Regions from separate parts of the Modestobacter sp. SYSU DS0875 genome, predicted to be linked through region 1. Evidence: predicted binding sites of a transcription regulator. Region 1 holds the regulator's gene; each other region holds the start of a gene.
What was found. Region 1 encodes LexA, which represses DNA repair genes until DNA is damaged. Its sites were predicted from a motif close to TCGAACANNTGTTCGA; they were not measured.
Positions count from the first base shown of each region.

Region 2: ACI79Y_RS16240 (DUF6504 family protein) is a predicted target of LexA. The motif match lies at 1,768-1,783, and genes of this name have one in related genera.
Region 3: ACI79Y_RS15195 (DUF222 domain-containing protein) is a predicted target of LexA. The motif match lies at 1,344-1,359, and genes of this name have one in related genera.

Region 1 is NZ_JBJHAH010000001.1:60,183-63,448, reverse strand. It holds gene nrdR (transcriptional regulator NrdR) at 1-47, opposite strand, end outside; gene ACI79Y_RS00290 (LysM peptidoglycan-binding domain-containing protein) at 361-903, opposite strand; gene lexA (transcriptional repressor LexA) at 1,152-1,967, shown strand; gene ACI79Y_RS00280 (hypothetical protein) at 2,054-3,118, opposite strand; gene ACI79Y_RS00275 (phosphatase PAP2 family protein) at 3,090-3,266, opposite strand, start outside.
Region 2 is NZ_JBJHAH010000031.1:4,557-7,822, forward strand. It holds gene ACI79Y_RS16225 (phytoene desaturase family protein) at 1-492, opposite strand, end outside; gene ACI79Y_RS16230 (GNAT family N-acetyltransferase) at 489-1,070, opposite strand; gene ACI79Y_RS16235 (YbaK/EbsC family protein) at 1,067-1,588, opposite strand; gene ACI79Y_RS16240 (DUF6504 family protein) at 1,876-2,199, shown strand; gene ACI79Y_RS16245 (SAV_6107 family HEPN domain-containing protein) at 2,199-2,714, shown strand; gene ACI79Y_RS16250 (DNA polymerase III subunit alpha) at 2,711-3,266, shown strand, end outside.
Region 3 is NZ_JBJHAH010000026.1:43,849-47,114, forward strand. It holds gene ACI79Y_RS15185 (RNA polymerase sigma factor) at 1-739, opposite strand, end outside; gene ACI79Y_RS15190 (YciI family protein) at 736-1,143, opposite strand; gene ACI79Y_RS15195 (DUF222 domain-containing protein) at 1,467-2,660, shown strand; gene ACI79Y_RS15200 (Ltp family lipoprotein) at 2,765-3,266, opposite strand, start outside.

The DNA.
Region 1 (3,266 bases):
GAGTCGATGACGCGGCTGTCGGGGTTGTGGCAGAAGGGGCAACGCACTGTCGGTCCACCTCCTCCCGAGGTGTCGCGGCCGGGATCACCGCGGTGCTGTGACACCGTGGGACACCGACCCGTGGACCGCTCCTGTGGACTGCTCCGGGGACATCCGGTGGATGGCCCGGGGAGAACGTGTGGAACGGCTGTGGACGACTTACACCCGTGTAAGCACTAGATGTTGTGGTGGAACCGTACGGCCACCCCTACAGGTGTGCAAGCCCTGTCGTGCGTGTCGTGTTCCGCAGCTGACCCGCCCGCCGCTCGCGCACCCACGCGTCACAGCCGGGGCCCGTGGCGACGGGCCCGGCGCACCTCATCAGGGCAGCTCGAGCACCTGACCGGGCTGCAGCACGACGTCCTCGAGGTCGTTGCGATCGAGGATCGCGTCGACAACCGCGCGCCGGTCCTCGTCCGGCGCCAGGTCACCGGCGATCGACCAGAGCGTGTCGCCGGGCTGGACCACCACCGTGCCGGCGCCGGCCAGCTGCAGCGCGGGCTCCCCGTCGGCGACCACCGCGAGCGTGCCCACCGCCACCCCCAGGCCGACCGCCACCGACAGTGCCGCCACCGCGCGCCGGCCGCGGCGGGTGAGTCGCAGCGGCAGCTCCGCCCACTCCCCGGCCGACGGGCACGGAGCGGCAGCCCGGGGCGGGCCACAGTCGCCACCACGGACGGGCCGCGCCACCGCGACCCCCGACGAGGGCCCCGGCCGCCCACCGGGACGCACCGGTGGACGCCGGGCCGGGCGGGGTCCGACCCGCCCCGCGGACCCCATCCGCGCGACGGGCGCCGGCGGGACCAGCCGGAGCGGCGGGCGGAGCGGGGCGACGGTGGTGTCCGGGTACTCGGCGATGACCATCGGTGCACTCCTCACAGCAGGCACCCCTCGGGTGCGATCTCGAACGCCTGTTCGATTCGAACGTCTGTGCGATGTCTACCGCACGCCACCGACAGGAGCGCACCGACACGGCGGGTGTTCGAACACGTGTTTGAACCGCAGCCGCCGAGCCGCTACCGTGCGCAGGGAGACCACGACGGCGTCCCACCCCGCCCCGGCAGGCGGGATGCCACCGGGCAGCTGCGCGCGCAGCCGGACGAGGAGGACACATGGCGGTCGACGGCCGGACGGCGGACGAGCGCAAGGGGTCGAGCCGACGCAGGCGCCCGGCCGGGCAGGCGGCGGAGGCCACCGAGGACACCGGCGGCGCGGCCGTGCGCGAGTTCCCCGACCGCAGCGAGGCCGGCGACGGGCTCACCCAGCGCCAGCGCCGGGTGCTGGAGGTCATCCGCGACTCCATCGAACGCCGGGGCTACCCGCCCTCGGTCCGCGAGATCGGCGAGGCCGTCGGCCTCTCCTCCGCCTCCTCGGTCGCCCACCAGCTCTCGGTGCTGCAGCGCAAGGGGTGGCTGCGCCGCGACCCCAACCGGCCGCGCGCACTGGACGTTCGGCTGCCGGGCGAGCACGGCGCGACGGTCGGTGCCGACGCCTCGGCCGATGCACTCGCCGCCGCCGGTGCGGCCAGTGGCGTCGACGAGGCGGGCGCCCCGGCGCCCACCTACGTGCCGCTGGTGGGCCGCATCGCCGCCGGTGGCCCGGTGCTGGCGGAGCAGGCGGTCGAAGACGTCTTCCCGCTGCCCCGCGAACTGGTCGGTGAGGGCACGCTGTTCATGCTCAAGGTCACCGGTGACTCGATGGTCGAGGCCGCGATCTGCGACGGCGACTGGGTGGTGGTCCGCCAGCAACCCACCGCCGAGAACGGCGAGATCGTCGCGGCGATGATCGACGGTGAGGCGACCGTGAAGACGTACAAGCGCCGCGACGGGCACGTGTGGCTGCTGCCGCACAACCCCGCCTATGCGCCGATCCCCGGCGACGACGCCACCGTCCTCGGCCGGGTCGTGACGGTGCTGCGCCGGGTCTGACCCCGGCCACCGCCTGCGGCTGGGCATGCCCCGCCGCAGGCGGGGTTCAGGGGGTCACTCCCGCAGGGGGTCACTCCCGCAGGGGGTCACTCCCGCCGGCGGCGGACCTTGCCCCCGATCCAGACGACGACGGTGGCCACACCAGCCGCGATGATCCCGGCCGTCACCGGGGGCACGCCCGGGGCCGCGGTCACGAGCTCACCGGTGGGCCCCGCGTCCGGCGTCGCAACGGTGGCGGTGCCCGGAGCGGGCTCACCGGGCACCGGGACCAGGGTCACCGGCGCCGGCAGCCCCTCGCTGGTGACCAGCAGGTCGCGGTTGTTCGCCGCGAAGGTGATCGCCTCGCCCTGCGGTGAGTCGGGGAGCGCGATCCGGACCGGCGCGCCGGACAGCGCGCCGGCCACGTCGGAACCGGTCAGCGGCCAGACGTAGGCGTCGGTGTAGGTGCGCAGGGCGATGCGCTGCCCGTCCGCCGACACCGCGCCCCCGGTCACCAGCAGCTGCCCCGCGCGGCCGACCGGCCCACCCGGCGTGCCGGTCAGGGTGAAGCCCAGCCCGACCACCCGGGTCATCGGCACCGTGGCCCCGTCGGCCAGTGGCGCATCCGGGCGGTACACGCCGGAGGAGCCGAGCACCTCCTTGGTCACCAGGTACGGCGTGCCGTCGGGCGCCAGCAGCAGCGCCTCGGCATCGTGCGCCCCGTCCGGGTAGGTGAGCCGGGTCAGCGTGGTGCCCCCGTCGGGGCGCAACCCGATCAGCGCGACGGTCTCCCGGGCGGCGTTGTTGTCGCCGATGTCGGCCAGCCACACCGTGCCGTCCGCGGCCAGGGCGAGGTCCTCGGGGTCGTACGGGTCGACGCTCCCCGACCGCAGCTCCGCGACGGCGCAGGTGGTGTCGAGGACGTGGACCTCCGCCCGGTCACCACCGTCGTTCATCGCCAGGAGCGTCTCCCCGGCGCTGGCCAGGCCGGAGATCTCCGGCAGCCGCGCGTCGGTGATGGTGCAGCGCGTGCTCGGCGCGGCCTCCTCGGCGAGCGCCGCCGGTGCTGGCAGGACCGCTAGCAGGACCGCCGCGGGCAGGGCGAGGAGCGCCCCGTCCGCCAGGCAACGGCGGCCGGCGCGGCTACGCGTGCGGCCGGCCCACTCTGGCACGGACCCAGCGTGACACCACGACTGCGTCGAGTGCATGAACCACGCCCAAGAGCACGACGCCGACGGCCGCCCCCACGACTGCATCGGTGACCCAGTGGAAGTTCAGCGCCACCATGGCCACTCCTGTGACCAACGGCCCCAGCACGCT
Region 2 (3,266 bases), on a different contig from region 1:
GTGCCGGACCAGCCGGCTCATCGCCGGTCGGTCGCCGAACGCCTTGACGACGGCGGTGCTGCGTGGCCCCCAGACCTCGACGAACCGGCGGTAGGCGGCGGCGTCGGCGTCCCCGCAGGCCGCCGCGATCGAGGCGCAGGTGGCGTCCAGGTCGACGGAGAACACCAGCGGGCGGCCGGCGGGACCCGGGTCGCCGGGCGCCGGGGCGGGGGCGAAGCCCCACGGGTCGCAGTCGACGTAGCGCAGCCCGAAGCGCTCGAGCTCCAGCTCCTCGACCACGCCGCTGTGCCGGATGATGACGTGCGCGCTGGAGCCGCGGTCGACCCGCACCCCGGGCCAGCGCTCGACGGTGGAGACCGCGCCGCCGATCACCTCGTCGCGCTCCACCACCTCCACGCGGAGGCCGGCACGGGCCAGGTGGCAGGCGGCGACCAGGCCGTTGTGCCCGGAGCCGATGACGACGGCGTCGACGGCGCTGTCGGTGCCGATCACGCCCTCCGGGCAGCCGGGGTGAGCGGGAGGCGGGCGCCGAGGATGGCGAAGGGCCGGGCGTCGCCGGGGAAGTGGTAGCCGCGGGCCAGGTCGACGAAGCCGTCGGCGTGGTACAGCCGGAACGCCTTGGTGTCGGTGTCCGGGGTGCTCAGCAGCGCGGCCGGGTAGGGCAGGCCGGCCACCAGTGCGTGCAGCAGCTGGCGGCCGATGCCCCGGCTCTGGTGCTCGGGCAGCACGTGCAGCTCGCACACCTCGAAGGCGCCGGGCAGCCACTGCTTGGCGGTGCGCCGGTCCAGCGCGTTGCGCACCTGGTCGTGCCACCACTGGCCCGGCTCGACCAGGTAGCCGTAGCCGAAGCCGACCAGCTGCTCGGCGCCGTCGGCACCCTCGGCGAACGCGCCGACGGCGCGGAAGCCGGGGCGCTCGGTGTGCTGGACGGCGTAGCCGTAGCGGCCGGCGACGACGGACTCGCCGTAGCCCATCGCCGCGCCGTAGACGGCGAGCGCCTCGTGCAGGTGCTCGCGCAGCCAGCCGGCCGGGAGCTCGGTGACCCGGGTGGCGGGGGTGGTGCCGGTCATCGGAGGCCCTCCTGGGGGACCGCGGGCCCGGGGCCGACCTCGGCGGCCGTGCCGGCGGTGAGCTGCAGCAGCTCGTCGTAGGTGGTGGGGAAGACGGCGTGCGGGTGGCCGGCCGCGGCCCACACCGTGGGGTACCGGGCGAGCTCGACGTCGACCAGGGTGCCGATCGGCGCCGGGTGCCCGACCGGGGCGACCCCGCCGATGGCCTGGCCGGTGTGCTCGCGGACGAACGCCGGGGTCGCCCGGGCGAGCGACGGCACGCCGAGCAGGTCGGCCACCAGTGCCTCGTCGACCCGGTGCGCGCCGCTGGTCAGCACCAGCACCGGGTGCCCGCCGGCGTCGAACACCAGGCTGTTGGCGATCGCGCCGACCGGGACGTCGAGCGCGGCGGCGGCGGCCGCGGCCGTGCGGGCGCTGTCGGGCAGCAGGCGGACCTCGCCCGGGGCGCCGGCGGCGCGCAGCACTCGCACGACCTCGGCGACCCGGGGGTGGTGCGGGGTCTCCTCCGCTGCGGTCATGCCGGCGATCCTCCCACCGCCGGCCGGGACGTGCGCCACCGGTGATCAGCCGCCGGTGGCGGCCCGGGCGCACCGTTCGGTCGGGTGTGGCACTCGGGTGCAGCCGCTGTAACGACACGGGCAGGACACGCCCGTTCCGGCTTGACGCCCCTCGACGGGTCCGGTCTACTCGTCGGTGTTCGAACACCTGTTCGAACACTGGTCGCACACCCTGTCCGGCGCCCTCCGGGGGCGCTTCCCCGCCGGACGGGCGCGCGGCCGGTGGGGGCGAGAGGCGGGAGTCTGTCATGAGCCGGGTGCTCGTCGGGGCCGGTGGCCGCGTCGGTGAAGAGGTCCAGGTCGAGCGGGGAGCCGAGGGGCCGGCGCAGTTCTGGCGCGGCTCGACCCGCTACGTGGTGGGGGAGCTGCTCGACTCCTGGGTGGAGACCTCGCCCTGGTGGCAGACCCTCACCGGGCAGGGGGGCGCGTCGGCGGAGCTGGTGGCCACCCGCCAGGTGTGGCGGGTGGAGGCGGTCCGGGCGGGGCGGTCCCGGATGAGCTTCGCCGGGGTCTTCGACCTGTCCTGGGAGCCGGCGGACAACCAGTGGCTGCTCGTCCGGGTGCACGACTGATGGGCGCCGCCCGGGCCCTCCCGGCCGCCGCCGACGGGCAGCTCCCGTTGCTCCCGCCGCTGCCGGCCGCCGCCGCCCAGCTGCTCGGTCAGGCCCACCGCGGGCTGGCCGAGGCCGCCAGCAGCCCCGATGCGGCCTGGCGGTACGCGACCGCTCACCTGGCCGCCCTGCGTGCCGCGGCGGCCGTGCTGGCCGCCCGCACCCGGCCCGAGGCCGGGCGGCGCCGTCCGCGCAGCGCCTGGGTGCTGATCGGTCAGGTCGCCCCCGAGCTGACGGAGTGGGCGGCGTTCTTCGCCGCCGGGGCGGCCAAGCGCGCCGCCGCCGAGGCGGGGCTCTCGCACGCGGTCACCGAACGGGAGGCCGACGACCTCGTCCGGGACGTCGGCACGTTCCTCGGCGTCGTCGAGACCACGATCAGCCGCCCGGCACCGGCGGCGCCCGCACGCCTGCGCGCGGTCGACCCCGGCTCCCGCCGGCGCGACCCGGGTCGTCCCGGCTCCGGCCCCGCCTCGTGAGCGACCCCTTCGTCCACCTGCACGTCGCCTCCGGGTACTCGATGCGCCACGGCGCCAACCACCCGGCCGACCTGGTGGCCCGGGCCGCCGAGCACGGCATGGGGGCGCTCGCGCTGACCGACCGCGATGGCCTCTACGGCGCGGTCAAGTTCGCGCTGGCCTGCCGGTCGGCCGGCATCCGGCCGCTGTTCGGCGTCGACCTCGCCGTCGACCCCGTCGCCGGCGGCGAGCCGGGGGAGACCGGGCGGGTCCGCTCGGCGGAGCTGCACCGGGCGCAGCACCCCGCGGGCCGCCGGTCGCCGGCCCGCGGCGGAGCCAGCGTCGACCCCCGGCTGCCCCGGGTCACCTTCCTGGCCCGCGACGGCGCCGGCTGGCGCTCGCTGTGCCGGCTGACCAGCGCCACCCACCTGGGCGGCACCCGCGGCGAGCCGGTCAGCTCGTTGACCCTGGCCGGGGAGCACGCTGCGGGGCTGCTGGCGGTGCTCGGCCCCGACTCGTCGGTGGGTCGGGCCCTGGCCGCCGGCAACGCCGACCTCGCCCGCGCCCGGCTGG
Region 3 (3,266 bases), on a different contig from region 1:
CGCTGATCAGTGCGGTGTCCCATCGCTCGCGGTCCTGCTCGACGAGCGGCACCAGGCTGCAGTCGGCCGCCGTGCGAGCCGCGCGCCGCGCGTGGTGGAGCAGCATCAGCGCGAGCAGCCCCGCCACCTCCGGGTGGTCGACGGCGGCGGCGAGCTGCCGGGTCAGTCGGATCGCCTCCGCGGCCAGGTCGACGTCCCCGGAGTAGCCCTCGTTGAACACCAGGTACAGGACGCGCAGCACGGTGACGACGTCGCCGGACTCGTCGAACCGGACGCCGGCGACGGTGCGCTTCGCCCGGCTGATCCGCTGCGCCATCGTCGCCTCGGGCACCAGGTAGGCCGCAGCGATCTGCCGGGTGGTCAGCCCGCCGACGGCGCGCAGCGTGAGCGCCACCGCCGACGACGGCGTCAGCGACGGATGGGCGCACAGGAAGTACAGCTGCAGCGTGTCGTCGGCCGAGGGCACCGGTCCGGCCGGCGGCTCGTCGGCGACGGTCTCCTCCCGGCGGCGGCGCGTGGCCTCCGCCCGGGTTGCGTCGAGGAACTTGCGCCAGGCCACCGTGACCAGCCAGGCGTGCGGGTTCCGCGGCGGATCGGCCGGCCAGGTGCGCACCGCCTCGACCAGCGCCTCCTGGACGGCGTCCTCGGCCGCCGCGAAGTCGGCTCCGCGGCGGACGAGGACGCCGAGCACCCCTGGCACCAGGCTCCGCACCAGGACGTCGTCCACCGGTGGGGTCACTCGGTGACGGTGGGCGGCGCGCCCAGGAACGGGCGCAGCTCCAGCCACTCACGGATCGGCTCCCCGCCCGGTCCAGGGGCGGCCGACAGCTCGCCGGCCAGCTCGACGGCGCGCTCGTGGGTGTCGACGTCGATCACCATCCACCCGGCGATGAGGTCCTTGGTCTCGGCGAACGGGCCGTCGGTGACCGGCGGTCGGCCCTCGCCGTCGTACCGCACCCACAGGCCCTCGGGCGCGAGCGCCTGGCCGTCGACGAACTCCCCGGTCTCCTCCAGCTTGGCCGCGAAGTCGTTCATGTACTGGACGTGGGCCGAGACCTCGTCCGGCGTCCACTGGTCCATCGGCGCGCAGTCGAGCGACTTCGACGTGCTGCGGTAGTGCTTGAGCATCAGGTACTTGGCCATCGTGGCTCTCCTCGCTGGTGGTGCGGCCCATCGTGGCCGCGGACACCCCAGGGACGGAACCGGCTGCGTGTTCTCGACATGGGGCGGTCGTCCGGTGTGGCCCGGCTCGGGCGGGCTCTGTCAAGACCCTTCGATGGATCAGTGGACAGGCAGCTGACCTGGGGATTCGACTGGTCGCGGCGCTCGTCTCGCGCTAGTGTTCGTACACACGTTCGAATGGCTAGGAGGTGTCCGTGAGCGACTCGATCACGCTGGACGCTCCTGCGCCGAACGTGGTCGCGGAGCTGTCCGCCGATGGCCTGGAGGGGTTGTTCGGGTCGCCGTTGTCGGCCGCGCTGGACGCGCTGGCGGCCGAGGACCTGCACGCGCTCGGTGATGGTGAGCTGCTGGACCGGGTGGGCGAGCTGGTGCGGCTGCAGAACCGGGTGACGGCGGAGCTGGCCCGCACGGTGCGCGCCTGTGAGCTCGCGCAGGCGGCCGAGCGGGACGGGTTGGCGTCGATGCGGTCGTGGCTGATCGGGCACCGGCGGTTGTCGGCGGGCGAGGCGTCGCGGGTGGTGCGGGCCGGTCGGGCGTTGGCGCACCTGCCGGCGCTGGCGGCGGGGTTCGCCGCCGGGGAGGTCACCGCCGCCCAGGTCGACGTCGTGGCGAGCGCGGTGGGGGAACCAGAGCGGGCGCGTGCTCAAGAGCAGGGGATCGATCTGGGTGCGTTCGACCAGGTGTGGGCGGATGTGGCGCGGGAGGCGCCGCATGCCTCGCTCGGGGTGGCGGTGCGCGCGTTCATCGAGGCGCTGGACCCCGACGGGCCCGAGCCTGACCCGACGGAGGGCCGGCGGTTCGCGATGGCCAAGCACGCCGATGGGAGCGTCACCGGTCGGTTCGACCTGGATGCGGTGGGTGGGGAGAAGGTGCAGGCGGCGATCGAGTCGATCGTGCAGGCCAGCCGCCCCAAGGGTGACGAGCGGACGCGCGCGCAGCAGAACGCCGATGCGCTGGTGCAGTTGTGCGACAACCAGCTCGCCTCCGGTGGCCTGCCGACGTTGCGGACGGTGAAGCCGCACGTGGTGGTCGGGATCGACCTGGACGACCTCGTCGAGGACGCGACCGGCCCGGGGGCTGCGCAGACCGGGTTCGGGGCGACCCTCTCCGCCGCCCGGGCCCGCTACCTGGCCTGCGACGGGAGCATCTCCCGGATTGTGATGGGCCCCGATGGGGTGCCGTTGGACCTGGGTCGGGACCACCGGGTGGTCACCCCGGGCCTCCGCAAGGCCGTTGAGCGCCGGGACAAGGGGTGCGTGTTCGCCGGCTGCGGCGCCCCGACCTGGTGGTGCGATGTGCACCACCTGATCCACTGGCTCCACGGCGGCGCGACGTCGCTGAACAACTCCGCACTGTTGTGCGAGCGCCACCACACCAAGGTGCACCACGGCTTCCGGGTCGAGCGACAACCCGACGGCCGATGGCGCACCTGGCGACCCGACGGCACCGAGATCCTCATCGGCCCGCTTCTCCACTGACCTGCTCGCCACCGGCAGCCGGCCACGGTTCCACCGTGGCCGGCTGCCGGTGCGCGCCCCGTTCGACGACGCCGCGATCCAGCCGATGGTGCGACGTCCTCGGATCAGAGGCCCGTCTGGCTCACTCCGTACTCGGCCTGCTCGCGCGTGAAGCCCTCGAACTCCAGCTGCTCGATGAGGCCGGAGCGGGAGAAGGAGCTGTAGTCGAGGTACTCCTCGGCCTTCTGCGCTGCTTGCGCGTTCCAGTCCGCGCCCACGTTGTCGACAGCCCAGGTGGCGTCCACGGTCGAGTAGCCCTCGAACTCCAGCTGCCCGATGAGGCCGGAGCGGGAGAACGCCGAGTAGTCCAGGTAGTCCCTGGCGGATCCCAGTGCGTTCTTCTGGCTGACGGTCTGCCCGGGCGCCGGAGCTGGTGCCGGCGCGGGGGCCGGTGCCGGTGCCGGTGCGGGCGCAGGAGACGGCTGCGGAGCCTCGGTGGTGGCGGCGGCCGGAGGCGTCGCCGTCACGGTCACGGTCGCCGGGGACGGCGCCGGTGGAGTGGCGGTGACCGTCGTGGTCGCCCGCGCCGTCGCGGTGACCGGGGCGGCGTCGGCCACCGTGCTGGTG